DNA from 4 places in the Streptomyces sp. NPDC002054 genome. Region 3 is predicted to be linked to each of the others. Evidence: riboswitches for the same ligand, from Rfam matches in the RefSeq annotation. Region 3 holds a riboswitch; each other region holds the start of a gene.
The links. Region 3 has a riboswitch for cobalamin ahead of ABT123_RS29355 (ribonucleoside-diphosphate reductase subunit alpha). Riboswitches for the same ligand answer to the same signal wherever they lie in the genome.

Region 1 (7,000 bases), on a different contig from region 3:
ACGGGTCCCGGGACTACATGGCCCGGGACCCGGAAGGCAACATCTGGAGCTTCGGCACGTACGCACCAACGGTCTGACCGGCCCGCCTGTACCGGCCGCCCGGCCGAAGCCGCCCCCTGTCCCGCCCCGCCGAAGCCGGCCTTTGTTCCGTCCCGCCGAAGCCGCCCCTCGTCCCCTCCCGCCGTAGCCGGCCCTTGTTCCGTCCCGCCGCGGCCGGCCCTCGTCCCCTCCCGCCGTAGCCGGCCCTCGTCCCGTCCCGCCGCAGCCTGCGCGGGCGAGTGAGCCGAAGGGGCCGCGTCGGCGAAGGTGGGCGAGCGCCCGGAGAAAACCGTGAGGAACGAGCGGTTTTCGAGGACGCACGCCCACCTGGAGCCGACAGCAGCGGCCCCGGAGGCGAACCGAGCCCAAAAAAGGGGCGCTCAGCCGCCGGTGTGGACCTGGAAGGCGGCTCGGCGGACTGCCTTGGCGAGGGCCGGGTCGGGGTGGGCGGCGGCCAGTGCCACCAGGACTTGCACGGTGCGGGGGTGGCCGACCGCTCGGACCTCGTCGAGCAGCCGGGGCACGGTGGTGCGGACGGCCGAGTCCAGGTGCCGGGCGAGCAGCTCGGCCTCGCCGTGGTCGGCGATGGCTGCTGCGGTGTCCACCCAGAGCCAGGTCTGCTCCTCGGTGGTGAGCACGTCCTGGGCGTCCTCCGGGTCCGCGCCGTCGTGCTCGGCGAGCCAGAGCAGGGCGTAGGGGCGCAGGGTGGCTTCGCGGGCGGCGGCCCGGACCTCGGGCTCGGCGGGGGCGCCGACCACCCGGAGTGCCTCGAAGGCGAGGCCGCGGAGCAGGGCGTCCGCGCCGCGGGCGGCCTGGAGGAGCTCGCCGACGGCGTGGCCGACGGGCCGGGCGGCCAGCCAGGCGCGGTATTCGGCGCGGGCCGGGCCGGGGGTGAGCCGGGCGCAGCCGTGCAGCATGGCGGCGGCGGACTGCTCGATGTTCCCGGCGGGGCTCTGGGCGGCCACGCAGATCTGCTCCAGCTTGACCCAGACAGCCCAGCTGCCGAGCGGGGTGAGGCTGGCCTGGGCGGGCCCGAGGGCGACGGCGTCCACGGCGGCGAGCCCGCCGAGCGCCCAGCGCAGCAGCCGCGCGAGCGGCGCGGTCCGCCGCGCCTCGGCTCCACCGGCTGCGGGTGCGGCCATGGCTTCGCCCGGACGGGCCCCCTGGAGGGTCCGGCCTTCGGCGTCCGAGGCCCGGCCCGGGGCCACCTCGACTTCGGCCGGCGCCGGGACCGGCCCGGCCGGGGCGACGGCCTCCAGGGCCGGCAGCTCTGGGCCGGCGCGGTGGGCGCCTTCGGCGGTCCCGGCCGCCGGTCCCTCATGCACCAGCACGGGGACCACGGCGGCTTCGCCGGACGCTGGGACCGGCCCGGCCGGGGCCGCGGCCCAGGTGGCCGGTAGCTCCGCGCGGACCGGGTGCGCACCTTTGGCGTGCTCGGCTGCCGCACCGGAAGCGGCGACGGTGGCGGTGGCGGTGGCCCCGGCGGTGGCAGCTTCGATCGGCGCCGGCGCCGGGACCGGCCCGGCCGGGGCGGCGGCCTCGAGGGCCGGCAGCTCCGGGCCGGCGCGGTGGGCGCCTTCGGCGGTCCCGGCTGCCGGTCCCTCGTGCACCAGCACGGGGGCCGGTGCCGCACCGGAAGCGGCGGCTCCGGCTTCCGCCGCCAAGGCGGGGTCCGCGGCGTACGGGACTTCGCAGCGCTCGTCGCGGAGCTCGGCGACGCGCTGGCCCAGCAGGTCGAGCAGGGCCGGCACAGTAACCGGGCCGGCCGAGAGCTGGAGCAGCGAGAGAACCTGTGGCATCGCCTCGACGACCTCGGCGACCAGCTCGGGTGCGATGTCGGCGGGCGCCGGGTGGACCAGCGACCAGGCGTCGAAGAGGGCGACCCAGCCGCGCAGCACGGCGGTGTCGTCGCGGTCCCAGGCGCGCAGCCGCCAGCCGGGCCGGGCACTGCCGCCGTGCACCTCGACGAGTCCGGCGAGCCGGGCGCGGTCCCAGCCGGCCTGGACCTGCCCGTGCGTCAGGCTCAGTTCCCCGGAGGCCCGTTCGACGTCGGGGGCGGGCAGCGCGCCGGCCGGGGCCGGGCGGGATCCATCGGCGGTGCCGAGGGTGCGTTCCGCCCAACGGGCCAGCCGTACCGCATCGGAGAGCGACGCCCTGGCCCTCTTGGCGAGTTCGGGCGCGGCCGGGGTTCCCTCCGGCGGCCGGGGGGCCGGCCGGGTACGCCGGTTGGTCACCGCCTTGCGGGCGGCGGCCACGGAACGCGGGGAGACGAGTCGGAGTCTGGAGTCGCGAGCCAACTGCTCATCAGGCTTTCGGGACGTCACGGAATCAGTCTCGCCCGTCACCGGCCGAAAGCCCAAACGGAACCGGCCGTTGCCGCTGGTGGGCCGTGGTACAGACCAGGACAACACACCCGCGCCGCCCGCTCCCCGGCCGGAGATTCCCGGCCGTCCGCGCACGCGTGGACGGCAGTTCACACAAGAGCTCACATAAGAGGGGTCAGGAAGCGGCGCAGTGCTTCCTCGTAGCGGGCCGGGTCGACGTTCCACATTCCCCCGTGCGGGGCGTCCCGGACGGTGTGCAGGGTGACGAGGTCGGGGCGGCTCTCGGCGAACCGGCGGGCCGGGCCCCAGGGGGCGAGGGCGTCGTCCGGTCCGGCGAAGACCAGGGCCGGGACCCGGAGGGCGGCGGGATCGGCGGCCGGATCCCGGTGGTCCCCGTGGCCCCCATGGCCCCCATGGCCCCAGTGGTCCCCGTGGAGCCCGGCGCGGCTCTCGGCGGCGCGGACGGCCAGCGGCAGCAGAACGGCCGGCGTCCCGCGGGCCGCCGCCAGGTTCCGCAGGGTGGTGTGCCGGTCCAGGACCGGGGAGTCCAGGACGAGGCCGGCGATCCGGTCGGCGAGGGCCGAGCGTTCGGCGGCGTACAGGGCCATGGTCGCTCCGGTGGACCAGCCGTAGAGGACGACCCGGCGGGCGCCGAAGCGGAGTGCGTAGCGGATGGCGGCGTCGAGATCGCGCCATTCCGACGCCCCGAGGTGGCCGAGGCCGTCGGGGGACTCGGGAGCGCCCAGGTCGCCGCGGTAGGCGAGGTCGAGGACCGGTAGCCGGAACCGGTTCAGGAAAGGCATCACCACCATGGGGTGCTCCCGGGTGGCGCCGAGGCCGTGGACGGTGATCACCCAGGTGTTGCGGACGGCGGGGACGAACCAGGCGGGCAGCGCCCCCAGCTCGCCGGGGACGTCCACATCGGCGTGGTCGAGGCCGAGGGCGGTGCGCGGGTTGCCGAGGTGGATCTGCGGGGTGAGGCTGACCCGGGTGCCGGGGTCGAGGTGGCCGTGGGTGACGCGGAGAAGCTGGCGTACGACGGTGTCCGGGGTGTGCGGGGCGTCCGGCAGGACCCGGCCGACCACGGCGTGCACCCCGGGGGCGTCCAGTCCGTAGGTGCCCGGGCGCAGCGAGGCCAGGGAGCGGGTGAGCGCGACCCTGCCGCCGGCGGTGCCGTGGACGACGAGCCGGGGGCCGCCGGGCAGAGGGCGGCCCGGTTCGGGCCGCAGGGCCGCGTCGGCGGCGTACCGGCCGGCCGCGACCGCGGCTGCTCCGGCACCCACCAGAAGGGTGGTGACGGCGGCTGCCGTCACTGTTGCGGGTCGCACTGTTCCAGTTTCGGCGGCCGGAGCAGCCCCGGCCAGTGGAGCGGAATCGGCCGGACGGCCTGAAAGGCGGCGTCCGGGCACGTGATCTGGGTCTCTTCCGGGGGACCCGGAAGGTACCCCCAGACCGGGGGCGGCCCCACCGGAAGGTTCCGTTCACCTGCGTGTGACGTGCACGAATCGGTCCATCGGCGGCAGAATCAGGACGAGGATCCCGAAGCCGGGCCGGGCTGGTACACCGCACCGCCCGTCTCAGTTCACTTTTAGTTCACCTAGGTTGCCTACGGTCGCCGAGCCACTGACGTCAAACAGAAGCCTGGGTAAATGGAGCACATAACGCTTCTCCTCGGGATCGTGATCATTACCGCTCTCGTGTTCGACTTCACGAACGGTTTCCACGACACAGCCAACGCGATGGCTACCACCATCTCGACCGGCGCCCTCAAGCCCAAGACGGCGGTGGCCATGTCCGCCGTGCTCAACCTCGTCGGCGCGTTCATGTCCGTGGAGGTCGCCAAGACGATCTCCAAGGGCCTGGTCAACGAGGACGGCATCCAGCCAGAGGTGATCTTCGCGGCGCTCGTCGGCGCCATCCTCTGGAACCTCATCACCTGGCTGGTCGGACTCCCCTCCAGCTCCTCCCACGCCCTGATGGGCGGCCTGATCGGTGCCGCGGTGGCTTCCGCGGGCATCGGCGCCGTCAACGGCGACGTGGTGGTCACCAAGGTGCTCATCCCCGCGATCGCCGCGCCGATCGTCGCCGGTCTGGCCGCCATGCTGGCCACCAAGGTCACGTACAAGGTCGGCAAGAACGTCGGCGAGAAGACCTCGGCCAAGGGCTACCGGGCCGGTCAGATCGCCTCGGCGGGCCTGGTCTCCCTCGCGCACGGCACCAACGACGCGCAGAAGACGATGGGCATCATCACCCTGGCCCTGGTCGCCGGCGGGGCACTCGCCCCCGGCTCCAACCCGCCCGTCTGGGTCATCGTCTCCGCCGGCCTGGCCATCGCGCTCGGTACCTACCTCGGCGGCTGGCGCATCATCCGCACCATGGGCAAGGGCCTGACCGACCTGCAGCCGCAGCAGGGCTTCGCCGCCCAGACCTCGGCCGCCAGCGTCATCCTGGCCTCCTCCAACCTCGGCTTCTCGCTCTCCACCACCCACTCGTGCTCCGGCGCGGTCATGGGTGCGGGCCTGGGCCGCAAGGGCGGTGTGGTCCGCTGGTCCACCGCGACCCGCATGTTCATCGCCTGGGGCCTGACCCTGCCGGCCGCCGCGCTGGTCTCGGCCGGTGCCGAGCTGGTCATGCGCACCGGTGACATCGGCATCGCCGCCGTCACCGTCTTCCTGGTCGGCTCCTGCCTGGCCATCTGGCTGATCTCCCGTCGCCAGGTCGTGGACCACAACAACGTCAACGAGCTGGAGACCCCGGCCGAGGCGCCCGGCGTGGTCACCACCGCGATGGCGGCCGTCACCGTGCCGCCGGCCGGCACCACCGCCGCGGTCACCGACGAGGACCTGAAGGCCACCATCCCCGCCCCGAGCGCCCCCGCGCCCGGCGAGACCCCGGCGGCTCCGGCCGCCGCGGTCTGACCAACAGAGAAGGTTTCGGCAGTATGAAGATCGACTGGGCAGCTCTCGGCTCCGTCTTCGGAGTCAGCCTCTCCGCCACCGTCGCTCTGGTGGCCCTGTTCACCCTGGGCATGGTGGGGCTCTCCCGGCACGAGGCCGCCACCGAGCAGGGCGGCGCAGCCACCCTGGCCCGCACCGGCGCGTACGCCTGCTTCGCGCTCTGCGCCGCGGCCGTGACGTACGGGATCTGGCTCATCGTCGCCTGAGTCCCCGGGGCACCACCCCGCCCCACCCCGCACCACCCGAAGCACCACAGAGTCACTCCCCCCGGGCAGCCCCGGGGGGAGTTCTCGTTTCAGCAGGTCAACGGCAAGTTGACGGGCCATCGCGGTGCGTGGTGGACTGCCGGAGCCATTACGGCGGCAGCAGAGGAAGTCCGGTGCGAATCCGGCGCGGTCCCGCCACTGTCACCGGGGAGCACGGACAGCCGTCCCTGCCCGCCGGGAGCCAGGAACTCTCGCCGCCGGACACGTCGAACCAGGGCGCGGACCCTGAGTGAGGACATACCTGCCCCATGCGTGCCGATCGCGTCTTCGCGTACGGCGTGACGGCGGGCCTGATCGGCGACCGGATCCTCGGGGATCCACGCCGCGGGCACCCCGTCGCCGCCTTCGGACGAGCCGCCGCCGGCGTCGAACGCGTCCTCTGGCGCGACCGGCGCTCGCGGGGCGTGGTGCACACCCTGGTGTGCGCCGGAGGCGCAGCCGCCGCGGGTGCGCTGGCCGCCCGCGCCGTACGCTCCCGTCCCGCCGCCGTCCGGATCGCCCTCACCGCCGCCGCCACCTGGGCCGTGGTCGGCGGGACCTCACTGGGCCGGGAGGCCCGTGCCATCGGCGGCGCCCTGGCCGCCGGGGACACCGAGGTGGCCCGGGAACGCCTCCCCCACCTCTGCGGGCGCGACCCGCAGGCGCTGGACGGGCAGCAGATCGCCCGCGCCGTCGTGGAGTCGGTCGCCGAGAACACCTCCGACGCGGTGGTGGGCGCCCTGGTGTGGGGTGCGGTCGCCGGGGTGCCCGGGCTGGTCGCCTTCCGGGCCGTGAACACCCTGGACGCGATGGTGGGCCACAAGTCGCCGCGCCACCTGCGCTACGGCTGGGCCTCCGCCCGGCTGGACGACCTCGCGGGCTGGCCGGGGGCCCGGCTGACCGCGCTGGCCGCCGTGGTCGCCGGCCCGGACCGTCGGGGGGCGGTCCGGGCCTGGCGCACCGACGCGGCGGCCCACCCCAGCCCCAACGCCGGCCCGGTGGAGGCCTCCTTCGCGGGTGCCCTGGGCGTCCGGCTCGGCGGCACCCTGGCCTACGGGGGACGGGTGGAGCACCGGGCGGTGCTCAACGGGGACACCGGGCGGCCGGTGGAGGTCGCCGACATCGAACGGGCGGTACGGCTGTCCCGGCAGGTGACCTGGCTGGCGCTGGCCGCCTGCGTCGGCGGCCGGCTGCTCGCCGCACGGGTACGGAGGGGACGCGCATGAGCAGCACGAGCAGCGTGAGCAAGGGGCGGCTCGGCGGGGGGCTGCTGGTCGCCGGCACCACCTCGGACGCCGGGAAGAGCGTGGTCACGGCGGGCATCTGCCGCTGGCTGGTCCGGCAGGGCGTGAAGGTGGCGCCGTTCAAGGCCCAGAACATGTCGCTGAACTCCTTCGTCACCCTCGAGGGCGCGGAGATCGGCCGGGCGCAGGCC
Region 2 (7,000 bases), on a different contig from region 3:
GGTATGCCCGGGGGCGGTCGGGGCGTCGGCGCACGACCCCGACTCCGCCTCCTGCCAGAAGGGCACCTCATGCGCCAGACCGTCGCCCGCCGAGCCGTTGTCACCGCCGCCGCTCTCGGGCTCGTCCTCGCCACCGCGCCGGCCGCCGCCCAGGCCACGAGGTCACCACCGCGACCGGCGGCACGCACAAGTGCGACGGCACCAACGGCGGCGCGAACCCGACTGCCGTTCCCACCCCGACCGCTGCCCTCGACGACGCCGCGCGCAGAAACTACTTCGACTGGGACGGCACCTGGTACGCGTCCTTCGACGACTTCTCCGTCGACACCATCAAGCAGGTCAGCGGCGGCGGCTCGGCCAGGAGCGGGATCGGGCCGGAACGGTCGCGGTGACCGTTCCGGCCCGGGCGGGATCAGGCGTTGCCGGCCGCCGTCTCCGCGCGCACCTGCACGGCCGCCGCGACGAGGTTCTCCAGGGAGGCCCGCGTCTCGGGCCAGCCGCGGGTCTTCAGCCCGCAGTCGGGGTTGACCCAGAGCCGTTCGGCGGGAATCGCCTCACGGCCCTTGCGCAGCAGGGCCGCGGCCTCCTCGGTGGACGGGATGCGCGGGGAGTGGATGTCCCAGACGCCGGGGCCGACCTCCCGCGGATAGCCGGCGCCGGCCAGTTCGTCGGCCACCTGCATATGGGAGCGGGCCGCCTCCAGGCTGATGACATCGGCGTCGAGGTCGTCGATGGCCTGCACGATGTCGCCGAACTCGGCGTAGCACATGTGGGTGTGGATCTGGGTGTCCGGCCGGATGCCGCTGGTGGTCAGCCGGAAGGACTCGGTGGCCCAGGCCAGGTAGTCCGCATGGCCGGCGGCCCGCAGCGGGAGGGTTTCCCTCAGGGCCGGCTCGTCCACCTGGATCACCGAAGTACCGGCCGCCTCCAGGTCGCCCACCTCGTCGCGCAGGGCGAGGGCGACCTGCCGGGCGGTCTCGCCGAGCGGCTGGTCGTCCCGTACGAAGGACCAGGCGAGCATGGTCACCGGACCGGTCAGCATGCCCTTGACCGGCTTGGCGGTCTGCGCCTGGGCATAGGTCGTCCAGCGCACCGTCATCGGCTCCGGGCGGGAGATGTCCCCGGCCAGGACGGGCGGGCGGACGTACCGGGTGCCGTAGGACTGGACCCAGCCGTGCTGGGTGGCGAGGTAGCCGGTCAGCTGCTCGGCGAAGTACTGGACCATGTCGTTGCGTTCGGGCTCGCCGTGCACCAGGACGTCGATGCCGGCCTTCTCCTGGAAGGCGAGGACCTCGCGGATCTCGGCCTCGATCCGCTGCTCGTACGCGGCGCCGTCGATCCGGCCGGCCCGCAGGTCGGCCCGGGCGGTGCGGAGTTCGGAGGTCTGCGGGAAGGAGCCGATGGTCGTGGTGGGCAGCAGCGGAAGCCGCAGGTGGGCGCGCTGGGCGGCGGCCCGCTCCGGGTACGGCTGGGAGCGGCGGCCGTCGGCGTCGGTGATGGCCGCGGTCCGGGCGCGGACGGCCGGGTCGCGGGTGAGGGAGGAGTGGGCGCGGGAGGCCAGGTCGGCCCGGTTGGCGGCCAGTTCGGCCGCGATGGCGCCGGTGCCCCGGGCCAGGCCGCGGGCCAGGGTGGTGATCTCGGCGGTCTTCTGGCGGGCGAAGGCGAGCCAGCGGCGGACCTGTGTGTCGAGGTCGCGCTCGGCCCCGGCGTCCAGCGGTACGTGCAGCAGGGAGCAGGAGGCGGCGACGTCGACCCGGTCCGCGAGGCCGAGGAGGGTGGCGAGGGTGGCGAGGGACTTCTCGTAGTCGTTGAGCCAGATGTTGCGGCCGTTGACCACACCGGCGACCAGCCGCTTGCCGGGGATGCCTCCGATGGCGGCGAGGTCGGCCAGGTTGCCGGCGGCGGCCTCGGTGAAGTCGAGGGCGAGGCCGTCGACGGGCGCCTTGGCCAGCACCGGCAGGGCCTCGCCCAGCCGGTCGAAGTACGAGGCCACCAGCAGCTTGGGCCGGTCGGTGAGCGCGCCGAGTTCGCGGTAGGCGCGGGCCACGGCGTTCAGTTCGGCCGGGGTGCGGTCCTGGACCAGGGCGGGCTCGTCGAGCTGGACCCACTCGGCGCCGGCGGCGCGGAGCTCGGCCAGCACCTGTGCGTAGACGGGCAGCAGCCGGTCCAGCAGGGTCAGCGGGACGAAGTCGTCGGCGACCCCGGGCGCGGGCTTGGCGAGCAGCAGGTAGGTGACGGGGCCGACCAGGACCGGCCGGGCGGTGTGCCCGAGCGCGAGGGCTTCCTTCAGCTCGGCGACCTGCTTGGCGGGGTCGGCGGTGAAGGCGGTGTCGGGGCCGAGTTCGGGGACCAGGTAGTGGTAGTTGGTGTCGAACCACTTGGTCATCTCCAGCGGCGCCACGTCCTGGGTGCCGCGGGCCATGGCGAAGTAGCCGTCGAGGGCGTCGGCCTCGACGGCGGCGCGGTGCCGTGCCGGGATGGCGCCGACCATGACGCTGGTGTCGAGGACGTGGTCGTAGTACGAGAAGTCGCCGGTGGGCAGCTCGTGCAGGCCGGCCTCGGCCAGCTGCTGCCAGGTGTCGCGGCGCAGGCCGGCCGCGGTCTCTCTGAGGGCCTCGGCGGTGACGCGGCCCTTCCAGTAGCCCTCGACGGCCTTCTTCAGCTCCCGGTTCTGGCCTTGGCGGGGGTAGCCGTACACGGTGGCCTGGGCTCCCGTGGCTGCGGACGTGGTGGTCACGGAACTCTCCTTCGCGAGCATGTCTCCATGGACCCGGCGACGGGTCGGGGGCGCGAAAGGGGTGACCGACCGGACGGAGCCACGGGCGCGTCCGGATGGGTACGCGCGGGTGTCCGCCTGATCTGCACGCCGACCCGCCCACGAGGTCACCGGGATTCCGCACACGGCTGGGCGTGTGCGGGCAACGGGCAGGTCTTCGGACTCGCGGGCACGTCTCGTCGTGGACGAGGCTCCTACTGGCCGTCGCTTCCCAGACCCGGCCGGGTCCAGTGCGTATGACGGCGGTCGTTCCCGCTCACCGCTGCGGGGCAGTCCCGGATTCCCACCGGGTTCCCTCTTACGACGCATCCCGCCTGGCGGACGGGGCGAACCAGCTGCACCGGCCAGCCTAGAGGCCGGTTCCGCCGAGGGGATAGCGCAGTTCACATTCCGGACGGTGATCTGAGACACGCGAACGCGTGAACGCGCGAACGCCCACGGCAGAACGCGGAGCGGCTCACCAGGCCGCTCCGCGTTCTGCTCCGCCGACCGGGACCCTCATGCCCGGGTCGGCGCCTGCCGGGGCCCCTCAGCCCTGGCGGTACTGGTGGAACCCGCGCCCGGTCTTCCGGCCCAGCAGCCCGGCCTGCACCATGCGGCTGAGCAGCGGCGGCGGGGCGTACAGCGGCTCCTTGAACTCCTCGTAGAGGGCTGCGGCGATGGCGGCGACGGTGTCCAGGCCGATCAGGTCGGCCAGTTTGAGCGGGCCCATGGGGTGGGCGCAGCCCTGTTCCATGCCGGCGTCGATGTCGGCGGCGGTGGCGAAGCCGGATTCCGCCATCCGGACGGCCGACAGGAGATAGGGGATCAGCAGGGAGTTGACGACGAACCCGGCGCGGTCCTGGGAGCGGATCGCGGTCTTGCCCAGGGTGTCGCGGGCGAAGGCCTCGACGGCCGCGGCGGTCTCCGCCGAGGTGTGCAGGGAGGTCACCACCTCCACCAGCGGCAGCACGGGCACGGGGTTGAAGAAGTGCAGGCCGACCACCCGGTCCGCGCGGAGGGTGGCCATGCCCAGCCGCATGACGGGAAGGGCGGAGGTGTTGGTGGCGAGGACGGCCGACGGATCCTCCACGATCTTGTCGAGGGCGGTGAACACCTCCGCCTTGGCCTCGGGGTTCTCGGTCACGGCCTCGATCACGAGCTGCCGGTCGGCGAGGTCCTCCAGGTCTCCGGTGAACACCAGCCGGGCCAGGGCGTCCTCGGCCGAGAGCCGGTCGAGCTTGCCGCGCTGGACGGCGCGTTCCAGGGATACGGCGACGCGTTCGCGGGCAGCCCGGGCCGCGGTGGCGTCGGCTTCGGCCACCACCGTGTCCAGGCCGGCCCGGGCGCAGACCTCGGCGATGCCGGCGCCCATCTGGCCCCCGCCGACGATCCCGATGCGCTGGAAGCGGGTGGTCCGGGTCCGGGTGGTCCCGCTGCGGGCGGTCATGACGGCACCGGCGCGGTGGCGCGGCGGACCAGGTGGCGGGTGTAGGCCTCGGGGGTGAAGAAGGCGGGCAGCTCCGGGGCGAGGGCGGTACGGACGAACACCTCTCGGGCCTCCGCGGCCAGGGCGGCGGGGTCCTCGGCGGCCAGGGCCGCGCACTCCGCGTCGAGCAGGCGGGTCACGGTGGCGTGGTCCACGCTGCCGTGGCGGAGCCACTGCCAGATCTGGACCCGGGCGATCTCCGCGGTGGCCGCGTCCTCCATCAGCCCGTACAAGGCAACCGCTCCGCTGCCGCGCAGCCACGCATCGAAGTAGCGCAGGGCGACGGCGACGTTGGCGCGGATGCCCTCGTCGGTCGGCGGGGCGACGGTCCGGCGGACCGAGAGCAGGTCGGCGGCCGTGACCTCGACATCGCCGCGGGTGCGGTCCAGCTGGTTCGGCCGGTCTCCCAGGACGCCGTCGAAGACCTCGCGGCAGAGCGGCACGAGTCCGGGGTGGGCGACCCAGGAGCCGTCGAAGCCGTCCTCGGCCTCGCGTTCCTTGTCGAGGCGGACCTTGGCGAGGGCTGCGGCGTTGGCCTCGGCGTCCCGGCTGGGCACATGGGCGGCCATGCCGCCGATGGCGTGGGCGCCGCGCTGGTGGCAGGTGCGGACCAGGAGTTCGGTGTAGGCCCGCATGAAGGGGGCGGTCATGGTGACCTTGGCCCGGTCGGGCAGCCGGAAGTCGGTGCGGTGGCCGAAGGTCTTGATGAGGCTGAAGAGGTAGTCCCAGCGGCCGGCGTTGAGGCCGGCGCTGTGCTCGCGCAGCTCGTGGAGGATCTCCTCCATTTCGAAGGCGGCGGTAATCGTCTCGATGAGGACGGTGGCCCGGATGGTGCCGCGGGGGATGCCGAGCAGCTCCTGGGCGAGCACGAACACGTCGTTCCACAGCCGGGCTTCGTACCGGTTCTCCAGCTTGGGGAGGTAGAAGTACGGGCCGGATCCGGCGTCGATCTGGCGCTGCGCGCAGTGGAAGAAGTACAGGCCGAAGTCGACGAGGGAGGCGGGCACGGGGCGCCCGTCGATCTCCAGGTGCTCTTCGGTGAGGTGCCAGCCGCGCGGGCGGACCGTGATGGTCGCCAGCTGCTCGCCGAGGCGGTATTCCTTGCCCTCGGGGGTGGTGAAGTCGATGCGCCGGTCGATGGCGTCGCTGAGGTTGAGCTGGCCGTCGATGACGTTGGCCCAGGTCGGGGCGGTGGCGTCCTCGAAGTCGGCCATCCAGACCTTGGCGCCGGAGTTGAGGGCGTTGACGGTCATCCGGCGTTCGGGGGGTCCGGTGATCTCCACGCGGCGGTCGGTGAGGCCGGGGGCCGGCGGGGCGACGCGCCAGTCGGGGTCCTCGCGGATCGCGCGGGTGGCGAGCGGGAAGCCGAGCGGGGTGCCGTGGGCGAGGTGGCCGGAACGGCGGCGGCGCTCCTTGAGGAGTTCCAGGCGGCGGTCCGCGAACGCGGCGTCGAGCCGGCCGATGAACTCCAGGGCCTGGGGCGTCAGGATCTCCTCGTGGCGCTCACCCGGTGCGCCGAGAACCCGGACGCTGCTGGTCAGGGGAGGGAGGGACATGCGGTTCTCCTCAGCGGGGGCGGGTGCCCGACGGGGACGTCCGTCGGGCACCGGGTAACCGGGTACCGGCGGGTTTTAGTGGAACTGCTCTTCCTCGGTGGAGCCGGAGAGCGCGGTGGTCGAGGAGGCCGGGTTGACGGCGGTGGAGACGAGGTCGAAGTAGCCGGTGCCGACCTCGCGCTGGTGCTTGACCGCGGTGAACCCCTGGGCCTGGGCGGCGAACTCGCGCTCCTGGAGGTCGACATAGGCGGTCATGCCCTGCTCGGCGTAGCCGCGGGCGAGGTCGAACATGCCGTGGTTGAGGGAGTGGAAGCCGGCCAGGGTGATGAACTGGAACTTGTAGCCCATCGCGCCGAGTTCGCGCTGGAACTTGGCGATCTGGTCGTCGTCCAGGGCCGCCTTCCAGTTGAAGGACGGGGAGCAGTTGTAGGCGAGCATCTGGTCCGGGTACTGCGCGTGCATCGCCTCGGCGAACTCGCGGGCCTGGGCGAGGTCCGGGGTGCCGGTCTCCACCCAGATCAGGTCGGCGTGCGGGGCGTAGGCGAGGCCGCGGGCGATGACCGGGGCCATGCCGTTCTGCACCCGGTAGAAGCCCTCGGCGGTGCGCTCGCCGGTGGTGAACTGCGCGTCGCGCTCGTCGACGTCGCTGGTGAGGAGGTTCGCGGCGAGGGCGTCGGTGCGGGCGATGATCAGGGTGGGGGTGTCCGCGATGTCGGCCGCGAGGCGGGCGGCGTTGAGGGTGCGGATGTGCTGCGAGGTGGGGACGAGGACCTTGCCGCCGAGGTGGCCGCACTTCTTCTCGGAGGCGAGCTGGTCCTCGTAGTGGATGCCGGCCGCACCCGCCGCGATCATGGCCTTGGTCAGCTCGAAGGCGTTGAGCGGGCCGCCGAAGCCGGCCTCGGCGTCGGCGACGATCGGCGCCAGCCAGTCCGTCGTGTCGGTGCCGCCCTCGGCGGTGGCGATCTGGTCGGCGCGCAGCAGGGCGTTGTTGATCCGGCGCACCACCTGCGGGACCGAGTTCACCGGGTACAGGCTCTGGTCGGGGTAGGTGTGGCCGGCCTGGTTGGCGTCGGCGGCCACCTGCCAGCCGGACAGGTAGATCGCCTGGAGTCCGGCCCGGACCTGCTGGACGGCCTGGCCGCCGGTCAGGGCGCCGAGGGCATGGATGTAGTCCTGCTCGTGCAGCTGGCGCCACAGGCG
Region 3 (7,000 bases):
CCAGGTACTCGCGCATGGACTCGGTGTTCATGCCCGGCAGGCCGTCACCGCACAGGTCGCGGCCGAACTGCAGCTCGGCCTCGACGGCCTCCTTCAGCATGTCGGTGACCTGCTGCTGGAGCGCGTCGTCGAAGAGCTCCGGCTCCTCCTTGCGGACCGTGTCCACGACCTCGAAGGCGAAGTTCATGTGCATGGTCTCGTCCCGGAACACCCAGTTGGTGCCGGTGGCCAGGCCGTGCAGCAGACCGCGCGACCGGAACCAGTACACGTACGCGAAGGCGCCGTAGAAGAACAGGCCCTCGATGCACGCCGCGAAGCAGATCAGGTTGAGCAGGAAGCGGCGCCGGTCGGCGGCCGTCTCCAGCCGCTCGATCTTCTCGACCGAGTCCATCCACTTGAAGCAGAACTGCGCCTTCTCGCGGATCGAGGGGATCTCCTCGACCGCGTCGAACGCCGCCGCGCGGTCGTCCGGGTCGGGCAGGTAGGTGTCCAGCAGCGTCAGATAGAACTGGACGTGCACGGCCTCCTCGAACAGCTGGCGCGAGAGGTACAGGCGCGCCTCGGGGGAGTTGATGTGCTTGTAGAGCGTCAGCACCAGGTTGTTCGACACGATCGAGTCGCCCGTCGCGAAGAACGCGACCAGGCGGCCGATCATGTGCTGCTCGGCCGGGGTCAGCTTCGCGAGGTCGGCGACGTCGGAGTGCAGGTCGACCTCCTCCACCGTCCAGGTGTTCTTGATCGCGTCCCGGTAGCGCTCGTAGAAGTCCGGGTAGCGCATCGGACGGAGGGTCAGTTCGAAGCCCGGGTCGAGAAGGTTCTTGTCGGTGGAGCTCATTACTGGCAGGCCTCGCAGGACTCGGGGTTCTCAAGGGAGCAGGCCAGCGCGTCGGCATCGACGGCCTGCGGGAGGGGGGTGGCGGCGGCGGGGACGGCGGCGCTGCCGGATGCGGCGCGGGCGATCTTCGTCGCCGGGCGGGACCGCAGGTAGTAGGTGGTCTTCAGACCCTGCTTCCAGGCGTACGCGTACATCGAGCTGAGCTTGCCGATGGTGGGCGTCTCCATGAACAGGTTCAGCGACTGGCTCTGGTCCAGGTACGGAGTACGGGCCGCCGCCATGTCGATCAGACCGCGCTGCGGGATCTCCCAGGCCGTCCGGTACAGCTCGCGGACCTCGGCGGGGATCCAGCCGAAGCCCTGCACCGAGCCGGAGGCGTCACGCAGCGCCTCACGGGTCTGCGCGTCCCACACGCCGAGCTGCTTCAGCTCCTCCACCAGGTACGCGTTGACCTGGAGGAACTCACCGCTGAGGGTTTCGCGCTTGAACAGGTTGGAGACCTGCGGCTCGATGCACTCGTACACGCCGGCGATCGAGGCGATGGTCGCCGTCGGGGCGATGGCGAGCAGCAGCGAGTTGCGCATGCCGCTCTTCGCGATCCGGGCGCGCAGCGCGTCCCAGCGCTCCGGCCAGTGGCGCTGCACGTCGTAGTGGTCGGGGTGCAGGACGCCCTGGGCGGTACGGGTCTGGGCCCAGGCCGGCACCGGGCCGTTGCGCTCGGCCAGGTCGGCGGAGGCCTCGTACGCGGCCAGCATGATCCGCTCGGCGATCTGCGTGGAGAGCGCCTGGGCCTCGGCGGAGTCGAAGGGCAGCCGCAGCTTGAAGAACACGTCCTGCAGGCCCATCGCGCCCAGGCCTACCGGACGCCACTTGGCGTTGGAGCGGCCGGCCTGCTCGGTCGGGTAGAAGTTGATGTCCACGACCCGGTCGAGGAAGGTCACGGCGGTCCGGACGGTCTCGTCCAGCCGCTCCCAGTCCATCGCCCCGCCCACGACGAAGGCGCCGAGGTTGACCGAGCCGAGGTTGCAGACGGCGGTCTCGTCGTCGTTGGTGACCTCGATGATCTCGGTGCACAGGTTGGAGGAGTGGACCACGGTGCCGGGCAGCGCGGTCTGGTTCGCGGTCCGGTTGGAGGCGTCCTTAAAGGTCATCCAGCCCTGGCCGGTCTGCGCCAGGGTGCGCATCATGCGGCCGTACAGCTCGCGGGCCGGCATGGTCTTCTTGGCCAGGCCCGCCGCCTCGGCCTTGGTGTACGCGGCGTCGAACTCCGCGCCGTACAGGTCCACCAGCTCGGGCACGTCGGCCGGGGAGAACAGCGACCAGTCGGCGTCGGCGTTGACCCGGCGCATGAACTCGTCCGGGATCCAGTGGGCCAGGTTCAGGTTGTGCGTACGGCGCTGGTCCTCGCCGGTGTTGTCGCGGAGCTCCAGGAACTCCTCGATGTCCGCGTGCCAGGTCTCCAGGTAGACGGCGGCGGCACCCTTGCGCCGGCCGCCCTGGTTCACGGCGGCGACGGAGGCGTCGAGGGTCTTCAGGAACGGCACGATGCCGTTGGAGTGCCCGTTGGTGCCGCGGATCAGCGAACCGCGGGCACGGATCCGGGAGTACGACAGGCCGATGCCGCCCGCGTGCTTGGAGAGCCGGGCCACCTGGTGGTAGCGGTCGTAGATCGAGTCGAGCTCGTCCAGCGGGGAGTCCAGCAGGTAGCAGGAGGACATCTGCGGGTGCCGGGTGCCGGAGTTGAAGAGGGTGGGGGAGGAGGGCAGGTAGTCCAGCCGGCTCATCAGGCGGTAGAGCGAGGCGACCTCCTCCAGGGCCTCGATGCTCTCGTTCTCGGCGAGACCGCAGGCCACGCGCAGCATGAAGTACTGCGGGGTCTCGATCACCTGACGGGTGATCGGGTGGCGCAGCAGGTAGCGGCTGTGCAGGGTGCGCAGGCCGAAGAAGCCGAACCGGTCGTCGGCGCCCTCGGCGAGGGAGTGCTCCACCAGGGCGTCGAGCCGGGTGCCGTGGGTCTCGACGAACGCGGCGGTGCGGTCGGCGATGAGCCCCTCGCGGTGGCCGACGGCGACGGACTCGGCGAAGGAGGCCGCGCCCTGCCCGGCCGCCTCCTCGGCGATGGCCAGGGTGAGCAGCCGGGCGGCGAGCCGGGAGTACGCCGGGTCCTCGGAGATCAGCCCCGCAGCCGCCTCGGTGGCCAGCCCGCGCAGCTCGGCCTCGTCCGCGGCCGAGCTCCGGCCGCGCAGGGCGGCGGCGGCGACCCGGCCGGGGTCGGTGTCGGGCAGGTCGGCCGTGAGTTCCGTGAGGGTCCGCAGCAGCGCGGCACCAGGGCCCCCGGACGAAGTCTCGGGCAGGTCGGACTCGGCTCGCGGTGCGGCAGGCGCGATGGTCACGGGGGGAGCTCTCCCTCACTCGGCTCCGGTCACCTTCGGCGGCGGGGCGTGAGGCAGCGCATGCGGGCGTGACGAGAACGTGTACAGCGCCGCATGGCGTCCACCGGCCCAACCGCGAGGCCCGGACGAATCGGCACCCGGACCGGTCGGTCTGGGCGCACCGTCGGCAGGTGCTCGGACTTGCGCGTCCCTTCTGGAGAAAGGTGCACTTCATACCGTTGCGGGACAGTTCCGGATTCGCACCGGATTCCCCTGCGGCGACAGCAGGGATGAGCATACATGTGGGGGGCCGTTGATGCGTGACCCCCCACATGTTGTGTCCGTGTCGGTCGGCGTGGTTACTGTCGCGGCGCGTTCAGTTCCAGTGCGTAGGTGCGCAGCGGGTGTGCGGCCGGGCTCTCCGCAGTGTGCAGGACCGGGTGCGCCGAGCGCGCCGAAGGGCCCCGCCGCAGGAGTCGGCGGGGCCCTTCGGGTACGGCTCAGCAGCAGCGGAAGCCGTTCCGCGGGTCCGCCTCGCGGGCGTCGGTGCGGGCCCGCTCGAAGGCGCGGCGGGTCATCACCTCCGCCGCCGGGTCGTGGCTGCGGGCGTGGGCGACGTACCGGTCGTACGCCGCCTCGCCCGAGAACTCCCGTACGAAGTACCGGACCCGGGCCAGCAGCCGCCGCGCGGAGCTCACGCCACCGGCTCCTTGACCTTGCCGCCGCCCGAGTCCAGGCCGGCGTCCGTGAGCTCCGCCCGCTCCTCGGCCGTCGGGAACATCCCGGCCGGGGCGACGATCTTCGACTCGGTCCACGGGACCTCGGACAGCTTCACCGACTCGGGCCGCGCGATGGCCTTGAAGCAGGTGCGGGTTGCGTCCGCCAGCACCACCAGGATCAGCAGCGCGAACAGCGCGCACAGCACCCCGTCCACGGTGGAGTTGGTGACCACGGTGTGCATGTCGTCCATGGACTTGGCGGGCGCCAGCACCTTCCCCGCCTCGATGCCGTCCTGGTACTTGTCGCGCTGGGCGAAGAAGCCGACCTTCGGGTCCTCGGAGAAGATCTTCTGGTAGCTCGCGGTGAGGGTCACCGCCGCGTCCCACACCAGCGGAACGCCCGTCACCCAGGCCCACTTCAGACGCCCGGACTTCACCAGCAGGGTGGTGCAGACCGCCAGGGCCACCGCGGCCAGCAGCTGGTTGGCGATGCCGAACAGCGGGAACAGCTGGTTGATGCCGCCCAGCGGGTCCTTGACGCCGACCCAGAGGAAGTAGCCCCAGCCGCCGACCACGATGGCACTCGCGAACCACACGCCCGGCTTCCAGCTGATGTCCCGGAAGGACTTGTGCACATTGCCGAGGGTGTCCTGGAGCATGAACCGGCCCACCCGGGTGCCCGCGTCCACCGTGGTCAGGATGAACAGCGCCTCGAACATGATCGCGAAGTGGTACCAGAACGCCTTCATCGAGGAGCCGCCGATCACGGCGGAGAAGATCTCCGACATTCCGAGTGCGAAGGTCGGCGCGCCACCCGTGCGGGAGAGCAGACTGGCCTCCTCCACATCCTTGGCGGCCTGGGTCAGCGCCTCCGGGGAGATGGCAAAGCCGAAGTTGGTCACCGCCTGGGAGGCCGACTCCACCGTGGTCCCGATGGCTCCGGCGGGGGAGTTGATGGCGAAGTAGAGCCCGGGCTCCAGGATGCACGCCGTGATCACCGCCATGACGGCGACGAAGGACTCGGTCAGCATCGCCCCGTAGCCGATCATCCGGACCTGGGTCTCCTTCTGGATCATCTTCGGGGTGGTGCCCGAGGAGACCAGGGAGTGGAAGCCGGACAGGGCACCACACGCGATGGTGATGAAGACGAAGGGGAACATCGAGCCGGAGAAGACCGGACCGTTGCCGCCCGCGGCGAAATCGGTGACCGCGGGCATCTTCAGCGTCGGCATCGCGATGACCACGCCGACGGCCAGCAGGGCGATGGTGCCGACCTTCATGAACGTGGAGAGGTAGTCCCGGGGCGCGAGCAGCATCCAGACCGGCAGCACCGAGGCCAGGAAGCCGTACCCGATCATCCAGAGGACCAGGGTCTCCTTCTCCAGGGTGAAGGTGCCGGCCAGCGAGGACTCAGCGACCCAGCCGCCCGCAACGATGGCGAGCAGCAGCAGGGCCACGCCGATGACGGAGACCTCGGTGACCCGGCCGGGCCGCAGGACGCGCAGGTAGAAGCCCATGAAGAGGGCGATCGGGATGGTCATGCCGATGGAGAACACGCCCCACGGCGAGTGCGCCAGCGCATTGACGATGACCAGCGCGAGCACCGCGAGCAGGATGATCATGATGGCGAATACGGCGATCAGCGCGGCGGCGCCGCCCACCGGGCCGATCTCGTCCCGGGCCATCTGGCCGAGCGAACGGCCGTCGCGCCGGGTGGAGAAGAACAGGGTGACCATGTCCTGGACGGCGCCGGCGAAGATGACGCCGGCCACGATCCAGATGGTGCCGGGCAGGTAGCCCATCTGTGCCGCGAGCACCGGGCCGACCAGCGGGCCGGCGCCGGCCACGGCGGCGAAGTGGTGGCCGAACAGCACTCGGCGGTCGGTCGGATGGAAGTCGACACCGTTGTCAAGGCGTTCGGCGGGGGTGGCTCGGGTCCGGTCGACCTTCAGCACCCGGTCGGCGATGAACCGCGAGTAGAAGCGGTAGCCGATCGCGTACGAGCCCAGCGCGGCGGCCAGCAGCCAGGCCGCCGAGATCTCCTCGCCGCGGGAGAGCGCGAGCACACCCCAGCCGATCGCCCCCACGAGTGCGACGAGCACCCAGATGGCAACCGACTGGGGTGTCATACGGCGTTCGGGGCCGTTTTCCCCGACTGCGCCTGATGTCCTGACTGTTCCTTCTGATCCCGGTTCCGGCACGGCTCTCGTCCCCTCGTTGATCATCTGCGTGAGCGCAGGAATCTACGGGGACCGTCCCGGTGAACGTAAGCCCCCGTCCGCAATCCGGTACGAGAGTCAACTACGAATCAGACCGCGGGGCGCTTGAGTCGGGCAACGAACTTGTATCGATCGCCGCGGTAGACCGAGCGGACCCACTCGACGGGTTCGCCGTCGGCGTCGTAGGAGTGCCGGGAGAGCATCAGCATCGGCAGGCCGACGTCGGTGCCGAGCAGGCCGGCCTCGCGCGGGGTGGCCAGGGAGGTCTCGATGGTCTCCTCCGCCTCGGCGAGGTGGACGTCGTAGACCTCCGCCAGGGCGGTGTAGAGGGAGGTGTACTTGACCAGCGAACGGCGCAGGGCCGGGAAGCGCTTGGCCGAGAGGTGGGTGGTCTCGATGGCCATCGGCTCGCCGCTGGCCAGCCGCAGGCGTTCGATCCGCAGCACCCGGCCGCCGGCGGCGATCTTGAGCAGGCCGGCCAGGGTGTCGTCGGCGGTCACGTAGCCGATGTCCAGGAGCTGGGAGGTCGGCTCCAGGCCCTGGGCCCGCATGTCCTCCGTATAGGAGGTGAGTTGGAGCGCCTGGGAGACCTTCGGCTTGGCGACAAAGGTGCCCTTGCCCTGGATGCGTTCCAGCCGGCCCTCGACCACCAGCTCCTGCAGGGCCTGCCGGACGGTGGTGCGCGAGGTGTCGAACTCGGCCGCGAGGGTGCGCTCCGGCGGCACCGGCGTGCCGGGCGGCAGTGTCTCGGTCATCTCGAGCAAGTGCCGCTTGAGTCGGTAGTACTTGGGCACACGTGCGGTGCGAGTGGCTGCCCCGCCGTCCGGCTCCGTGAGCGCCCCTTCGGTGGCCATT
Region 4 (7,000 bases), on a different contig from region 3:
AGGAACTCGGAGAACTGGCCGATCGCCGACCCGCCGTGGCCGACCGTGCGGACCCCGTCCACATCGCGCAGGAACCAGCAGATACCGAGGGCGTCACCCTGGCTACTGCTCCGCAGGGCGACGGTCTGCTCCTTCATCCGGTGCAGCAGCCCGGCGTCCAGGACGGGCTCGCCGCCCTCCGCACGGCCGTCGCCGAGGTGGAACCGGGCCCAGCGCAGCAGGTCCGCCGCCGAGGAGGCGATGCCCCCGCCGGGGTTGTGTGCGCGCGGGACCCGCCAGGGGCGGGCGATGGACAGGGTGCCGTCCTCGTCCTGGTCGTGGCCCACGGCGAACCGCCGGGTCATGACGTCGGCGGGAGCGAAGAGGGTGTCGGAGAGTCCGAGGGGCTCCAGGACCAGTTCGGCGACGGCCTGTTCGTAGGTCTGGCCGGTGACCTTCTCCAGGACCCGCCCGGCCAGGTTGTAGCCGGACTGGCTGTAGGAGGCGCGGGTGCCGGGCTGGGCGGCCATCTTCGCCTCGGCCATCAGCGCGATGTAGGCGGCCAGGGCGTCGTCCCCGTCCCCGGTGTCGGCGATGACCCCCCAGTCCAGTCCGCCGGTGTGGTTGAGCAGGTTCAGCACGGTGATCCGGTCCGCGGCCTGCGGGTCCGAGAGCACCAGCTCGGGAACGTAGCGGCGCACCGGCGCCTCCAGTTCGACCCGGCCGCTCTCGACCAGGCGCATCAGCGCGGTCGCCGTGAAGGTCTTCGACACCGACCCCAGTTGGAAGAGCGTCCTGCGGTCGACCGGCAGCGGGTTGTCGATGCTCGTCACGCCGTGGGACGCGAACACCTCCTGCCCGTCCGCCCATACCCCGACGGAGATGCCGGGAATGGCGAACTCCTCTGCCTTGGCCTCTACCAGCGCGGATAACGCGGACAACGTGTGCTCGGACATGCGGGTCCCCTTGTCGGTGCGTGGTCGGTCGTTCCACTTGCACTGTGTTCAAGTGGAACGATAGACCAGTACTTGAACGCAGTGCAAGTCGGGCCCGCAGTCCGGTGCCGCAGCTGCGGTCTGGCAGACTGGCCCGCGTCACCCCAGGCGGCGCAGATCAGGAAACCGGTGCGAACCCGGTGCGGTCCCGCCACTGTGACCTGGTCCCCCGCGGGATCCGGAAGTCAGACACTGACGCGCCGCCTCTTTTCGTTCTTCACTTCGACCAGGGGACGAGGATCCCCCGGAGAGGCATCCCGTGGTCCTGACCCACCCGCGCGCCGCCGCCCTGCGCGCCCTCGCCGCACTCGCCCTCCTCATACCGCTGGCCGGCTGCGCCGGTGCCAAGGAGGACACCGCTGGGGAGCCGGCCGCCGCGCCCGGATTCCCGTACACCACCACCAACTGCGGGGTCGATACCACCTATCGGGAACCGCCCCGGCGCGCGGTCACCCTCACCCAGCACACCACCGAGATCCTGCTCGCCCTCGGCCTCCAGGACCGCATGGTCGGCACCGCCTACCTCGACGACGCGATCCTCCCCGTCTACCGGCCCGCCTACGACAAGATCAAGGTGCTGGCGAAGGAGTACCCCTCCAAGGAGCAACTGCTCGCCGCCAACCCCGACTTCGTCTACGGCGGCTACGCCAGCGCCTTCGACAAGGCGGCCGGCCGCGACCGGGCAGGCCTGCAGAAGAGCGGGATCAACACCCGCCTCAGCGTGGAGTACTGCGCCACCGGCCCGGTCGGACTCGACCAGCTCAAGACCGAGATCACCGAAGTCGCCCGCACCTTCGGAGTCCCCGAGCGCGGCGCCCGGCTGATCGAGGATCAGCAGCGGCGCATCGACGCCGTGGCGCAGAAACTGGCCGGCAAGAACCGGCCCGCCGTCTTCGCCTACGACGGCGGAGAGAGCGCCGCCTCCACCTCCGGCGGAAACGGCATCGGCAACGAGATCATCACCCGGGCCGGCGGCACCAACGTCTTCGCCGACCTCAAGGACACCTTCGGCGACGTGTCCTGGGAACAGGTCATCGAGCGCAAGCCCGAGGTCATCCTCATCTACGACTACGGCGGCACCCCCGTCGAGGCCAAGAAGCAGCGCCTGCTGAACGACCCGGCCCTCGCCCAGGTCCCGGCCGTCAAGAACAAGCGGTTCGTGGTCCTCCCGCTGTCCTCGGCCGTGCTCGGGGTGCGCGTCGACGACGCCGTCGAGTCCCTGGCCCGCCAGCTGCACCCCGACGCGGCGTGACCCGTCGCACCCCGGCCGTCCTCGCGGTGCTCACCGCCGCACTGCTCGGCTCCGCCGTCGCCGGGCTCGCCCTCGGCCCGGTCCGCATCCCGCCCGGACAGGTCCTCGACATCGTGCTCGGCGGGCAGCGCACCGGCGCCTTCGCCGCCATCGTCTGGGACGTCCGGATGCCACGGGTGCTGCTCGGCGCGGTGGTCGGCGCCGGGCTGGCCGTGACCGGAACCGTCCTCCAGGCCCTGGTCCGCAACCGGCTCGCCGACCCGTTCCTGCTCGGCGCCTCCTCCGGAGCCTCGGCGGGCGCCGTCTGCGTCCTGGTCCTCGGGGTCGGCGCCGGACTGGCAACCACCGTGACCCTGCCCGCCGCCGCCTTCGCCGGATCACTGGGCGCCCTCGTCGCCGTGTACGCGATGGCCCGGCGCGGCGGCAGCATGACCACCGGACGGCTGATCCTGGCCGGGGTGGCCGTCCAGTACGTCCTGTCCGCCCTCACCAGCCTGGTCCTGGTGCTCGCCGCCAAAGCCGACCAGGTCCGCCTGGTGCTGTTCTGGACGCTCGGCGGCCTCGGCGGCGCCCGCTGGGACGAACTGGCCCTGCCCGCCGCCGCCCTGCTGCTGGGCACCGGGCTGCTGCTCGCCCTGGCTCGGCCCCTCGACCTGCTGCTCGCGGGCGAGGAGGGCGCGCAGACCCTGGGCCTGGACACCGGACGGTTCCGCGCCGCGGTGTTCGTCCTGGCCTCGCTGGTCGTCGGCGTGCTCGTGGCCTACAGCGGGGCGATCGGCTTCGTCGGGCTGATGATCCCGCACGCCGCCCGGATGGCGGTGGGCGCCGGGCACCGGGCGCTGCTGCCGGTGGCCGCGCTCGGCGGGGCGGTGTTCCTGGTGCTGGCCGACCTGGTCGCCCGTACCGCCGCCGCACCCGAGGAGATACCGGTCGGGGTGGTCACCGCGCTGGTCGGCGGACCGTTCTTCCTGTGGATGCTGCGGCGGTCCTCGCGCGCCGAAGGGGTCCTCGGATGACGCCCGCGCCCGCCGAACTGCGCATCGAGGGACTGCGCTACGAGACCGGCGGCCACACCCTGCTGCACGGGATCGACCTGACCGCCCGCCCCGGTGAGACCGTCGGCGTGGCCGGCCCCAACGGCAGCGGCAAGACCACCCTGCTGCGCTGCGTGTACGGCACGCTGCGGCCCACCGCCGGCCGGATCCTGCTCGACGGCCGGGACGCCGCCTCCCTCACCGTCAGGGAACGGGCCCGCAGGGTGGCCGTGGTCCCGCAGGACGCGAGCGGCACCTTCGGGCTGACGGTCCGGGAGGTGGTCGCCATGGGCCGCAGCCCGCACAAGCGCTTCTGGGAGCAGGACGGCCCCGCGGACGTACGCCGGACCGAGGAGGCCCTGCGCACGGTGGGCATCCCGGCATTCGCCGAGCGGACCTTCGACGAGCTCTCGGGCGGGGAGCGGCAGCGCGCCCTGGTCGCCCGGGCCCTGGTCCAGGACCCGGGTCTGCTGGCCCTCGACGAGCCGACCAACCACCTGGACATCCGCTACCAGTTGGAGGTCCTCGCGCTGGTGCGCGGCCTGCCCGCCACCGGTCTGCTGGTGCTGCACGACCTCAACCTGGCCGCCTCCTTCTGCGACCGGCTGTGCCTCCTGCACGAGGGGCGGGTGGTGGCCTCCGGGACCCCGGCCGAGGTGCTGACCGAGGAGATGCTGGGCGAGGTGTACGGCGTACGGACCCGGATCGGCGTCCATCCTACGACCGGCGCGCCCAGCATCGTCTATCTGCCCTGAGGTATCCGGGTTTGAGGAAACGTTACGGCGCGACGGTGATCTGCTGGGACGGGTCGGTGGTGTCGGCCACCTTGTAGACGGCGTTGAAGGTGGAGGAGGTCGCACTGGTGGGGCAGCCGAACCCGCCGGTGACCTTGACCGGCACCGAGGCGTTGGTGAAGGTCAGGGTGGACGGGGAGCCGTTGGTCCAGGTGCCGGGGACGTTCGCCGGGGCGGTGGGCGCGGTGACGACCGTACAGGAGGCCAGGCCGGTGGTCTTCAGCACCAGGCCGCCGGTCGGGACGGTCATGGTGGCCGTGATCGGCGACCCGTGCTGCATGGACACCTGCCAGGCGCCGCTGGTGGTGACGGTCGGGGTGACCCCCGGCAGGCTCGCCGTGCAGGAGCTGTAGGTCGGTGCGGAGATCGGCGAGGAGACCGGGCCGGCCGGGTTGTGGTTGCCGGGTGCGGCCGGGACGGTGCCGGTGGACACGGAGACCGTGCAGGTCACGGTGACGGCGCCGGCCTTGAGGGTGGCCTTGCCGCTGAGGGTGGCCTGGAAGGCGTGCCCGGCCGGGGTGACGGTGGTGGAACCGGCCGCCGGCAAGGGTGCGGGGGACGGTGCGGCGGTGGCCGCGGCGGCGCCGAGGGTCAGTGCGCCGGCGGTGGCGAGTCCGAGGGCGAAGGTGGTGCGGGTACGGCTCATGGCTGTGCTCCTTGGGGATCGGAGTGCGGTACGGCGGTGGGGGTGGGGGAGGGGGTGCTTGCCGGGGAGGGGGTGCGTGCAGCGGAGGGGGTCTGCTGCCAGGCGAACATCAGGCCGCCGCCGAGGATGCCCAGCAGGGTCCCGATCAGGAATCCGCCGAGGTTGGACAAGACCAGGGCGGCGGTGGCGATGAGGGTGGTGAGGACCCCGGCGAGGGCGCGGTAGTGCGGGGCGAACCAGACGGTGAGACCGAGCACGATCATCACGAGGCCCATCAGCACGGACGGGATGCCCGCCACGCCCTGGGTGAGCATGACCTTCAGCGGGGCGAGCGGCAGGACGCAGATCTCGGCTCCGGCCAGGGCGGCGAAGAGCCCGCCCCAGAACGGCCGGCTGCGCCGCCACCGCCGGAACCTCAGAAGCATTCCTTCTTGCCCTTGCTGATCTTCAGGTTCAGGCCGGAGAGCTTGAAGGTGCCGGCGTTCGTCGCCCAGGCGGTCTGCTGCAGATCGGTGATGCTGACGGTGTCGGCCTGCTGGGCGAACAGGTCCTGCATGCCCTGGGCGTCGGTGGGGCCCTTGTCCAGGGTGGAGGCGTCGCGGCCGATCTCGATGTTGGTGAAGGTGGCGTTGCCGGACAGCTGGGTGGCGTCGACGAACAGGTTCGTCGCCTCGACCGGGGTCTTCTGGCCGGCGGTCAGGTTGAGCGAGATGTCGCCGATCACCGGGAGCGAGGTGACCACCGACTGGCAGAGGCTGTGGAGCTTGGCTTCCCTGATGGCGGTGACCGCCACCGGGATGAGCTCGTCGCGGGCGTTGACGTCCACGCTGCCGTATTGGACGAAGCCCTCGCCCGTCAGGCTCTCGGCGGACACCTTGAACTGCTGGCCCGAGACGGCGAAGGAGGCGGCGAGGGCCCCCTGCGCGAGGGCGATGCCGAGGCCGGCGGTGACGGCGATCGCCGGGACCGTCAGGACGGCGAAGCGCCGCCAGCGCACCCGGCCGTCGCCCGGGTCACCGGCTGAGGCATCGCCTAAGTCATGTTCCATGACACATCCCCTTTATGATCGTTACTGACCGGTATGGGTGTGCCGTTGAATGTAAGAGTGCCAATGGTGGTTGGCAAGGTTGCTCGGCCGCTGCTTTCAGGCCAACTCCTACTGTTGCGTACGGGGTTCCGTGTGCAGCAGTGAGGCGACCTCCTCGTCCACCCGCCGGGCCATCGCCCGGGCGAACTCCGCGGTCACCACCTCACCGGCGACCGGACGCAGCGCCGCCACCGCCGCCGTGACGTGCTCCACCTGCGCGGCCGAAAGCCGCCCCAACCCTTCCGTACCGATCACATGCCGCCGGAACAGGGCGACGAAGCGGTCCGCGAGCGCTGTGGCCTGACTCTGTACGAATTCCCCCGCATCCAGGATCTCGGAGAGCGGCACCCCCTGCCGCACCAGCGTCAGCGTCGCCTCCAGCAGCCGTCGGCTCGGAAAGGTGACGGTGTCCCCCTCGACCCGTACGTACTCCAGCGCCGCCGCCCGCCGCGTGTCCTGGGACGTCGCCGCCGGGCCGAACAGCTCCCGCAACTCGGCCAGGGTCATCGCGACCGGCTCCTCCTGCACCCAGTCCCGGGTCATCTCCCGCTCCAGACCCAGCAGTTGGGCGATGCCACCGCCCTGCTCCCAGGCGGCCAGCAGCTCGGCGATGCCCTGCACCGTGTAGCCGCGGCCCAGCAGGTCGTCGATCAGCCGCAGCCGGACCAGGTGGTCGTCCGAGTACCAGACGATCCGGCCCTCCCGGCGCGGCGGGGGCAGCAGCCCGCGCTCCTGGTAGTAGCGCAGGTTGCGCACCTTCACCCCGGCCGCCCGGGCCACTTCCTCCCGGCGGTAGCGCGCGCCATCCGCCGTGCCCGGGCCGCCTGCCGTGCCTGGGCCGCCTGCGCCGCCCCCCGCTCCCTCGCTGCTCACGCGGCCGAGTGTAGGACGTACCGGCAGGTCACATGGGCCGCGGACGGTTCTCCCGCTTGACCGCCCGCAGGACCACGAACTTCGGCTCGCTCGCCACGACTTCGCTGTTGCCGAAGAGCCGCCGCAGATGCGTGTGGTAGCCCATGTGGCGGTTGGCGACCACCCACAGCTCGCCGCCCGGCCGCAGCACCTTCCGGCTCTGCGCAAACATCCGCAGCGCGGTGGCGTCCGTGGTCGCCTGGTGGGAGTGGAACGGCGGATTGTTCAGCACCAGGTCCACCGACCCGGGCGGCAGGTCCGCCACCCCGTCGCCGACCAGGAACTCCGCGCGCCAGCGGTC

Region 1: another riboswitch for cobalamin. It lies ahead of ABT123_RS18775 (cobalamin biosynthesis protein); the one in region 3 lies ahead of ABT123_RS29355 (ribonucleoside-diphosphate reductase subunit alpha).
Region 2: another riboswitch for cobalamin. It lies ahead of metE (5-methyltetrahydropteroyltriglutamate--homocysteine S-methyltransferase); the one in region 3 lies ahead of ABT123_RS29355 (ribonucleoside-diphosphate reductase subunit alpha).
Region 4: another riboswitch for cobalamin. It lies ahead of ABT123_RS31430 (ABC transporter substrate-binding protein); the one in region 3 lies ahead of ABT123_RS29355 (ribonucleoside-diphosphate reductase subunit alpha).

What each region holds. Positions count from the first base shown of each region.
Region 1 is NZ_JBEOXT010000018.1:56,623-63,622, forward strand. Features, by position in the region: gene ABT123_RS18745 (VOC family protein) at 1-77, shown strand, start outside; gene ABT123_RS18750 (hypothetical protein) at 420-1,592, opposite strand; partial or broken gene ABT123_RS18755 (hypothetical protein) at 1,659-2,273, opposite strand; gene ABT123_RS18760 (alpha/beta hydrolase family protein) at 2,525-3,691, opposite strand; gene ABT123_RS18765 (inorganic phosphate transporter) at 4,013-5,281, shown strand; gene ABT123_RS18770 (hypothetical protein) at 5,305-5,526, shown strand; cobalamin riboswitch at 5,642-5,799, shown strand; gene ABT123_RS18775 (cobalamin biosynthesis protein) at 5,835-6,791, shown strand; gene ABT123_RS18780 (cobyric acid synthase) at 6,788-7,000, shown strand, end outside.
Region 2 is NZ_JBEOXT010000020.1:41,333-48,332, reverse strand. Features, by position in the region: partial or broken gene ABT123_RS20340 (DUF4430 domain-containing protein) at 70-359, shown strand; gene metE (5-methyltetrahydropteroyltriglutamate--homocysteine S-methyltransferase) at 413-2,758, opposite strand; cobalamin riboswitch at 2,908-3,127, opposite strand; gene ABT123_RS20330 (3-hydroxybutyryl-CoA dehydrogenase) at 3,306-4,205, opposite strand; gene aceB (malate synthase A) at 4,202-5,800, opposite strand; gene aceA (isocitrate lyase) at 5,876-7,000, opposite strand, start outside.
Region 3 is NZ_JBEOXT010000037.1:39,119-46,118, reverse strand. Features, by position in the region: gene ABT123_RS29360 (ribonucleotide-diphosphate reductase subunit beta) at 1-835, opposite strand, end outside; gene ABT123_RS29355 (ribonucleoside-diphosphate reductase subunit alpha) at 835-3,228, opposite strand; cobalamin riboswitch at 3,377-3,505, opposite strand; gene ABT123_RS29350 (YbdD/YjiX family protein) at 3,708-3,905, opposite strand; gene ABT123_RS29345 (carbon starvation CstA family protein) at 3,902-6,055, opposite strand; gene ABT123_RS29340 (GntR family transcriptional regulator) at 6,235-6,999, opposite strand.
Region 4 is NZ_JBEOXT010000043.1:7,118-14,117, reverse strand. Features, by position in the region: gene ABT123_RS31435 (serine hydrolase domain-containing protein) at 1-935, opposite strand, end outside; cobalamin riboswitch at 1,053-1,189, shown strand; gene ABT123_RS31430 (ABC transporter substrate-binding protein) at 1,240-2,226, shown strand; gene ABT123_RS31425 (FecCD family ABC transporter permease) at 2,223-3,242, shown strand; gene ABT123_RS31420 (ABC transporter ATP-binding protein) at 3,239-4,015, shown strand; gene ABT123_RS31415 (hypothetical protein) at 4,038-4,700, opposite strand; gene ABT123_RS31410 (DUF6114 domain-containing protein) at 4,697-5,125, opposite strand; gene ABT123_RS31405 (DUF6230 family protein) at 5,116-5,748, opposite strand; gene ABT123_RS31400 (MerR family transcriptional regulator) at 5,857-6,660, opposite strand; gene ABT123_RS31395 (methyltransferase) at 6,689-7,000, opposite strand, start outside.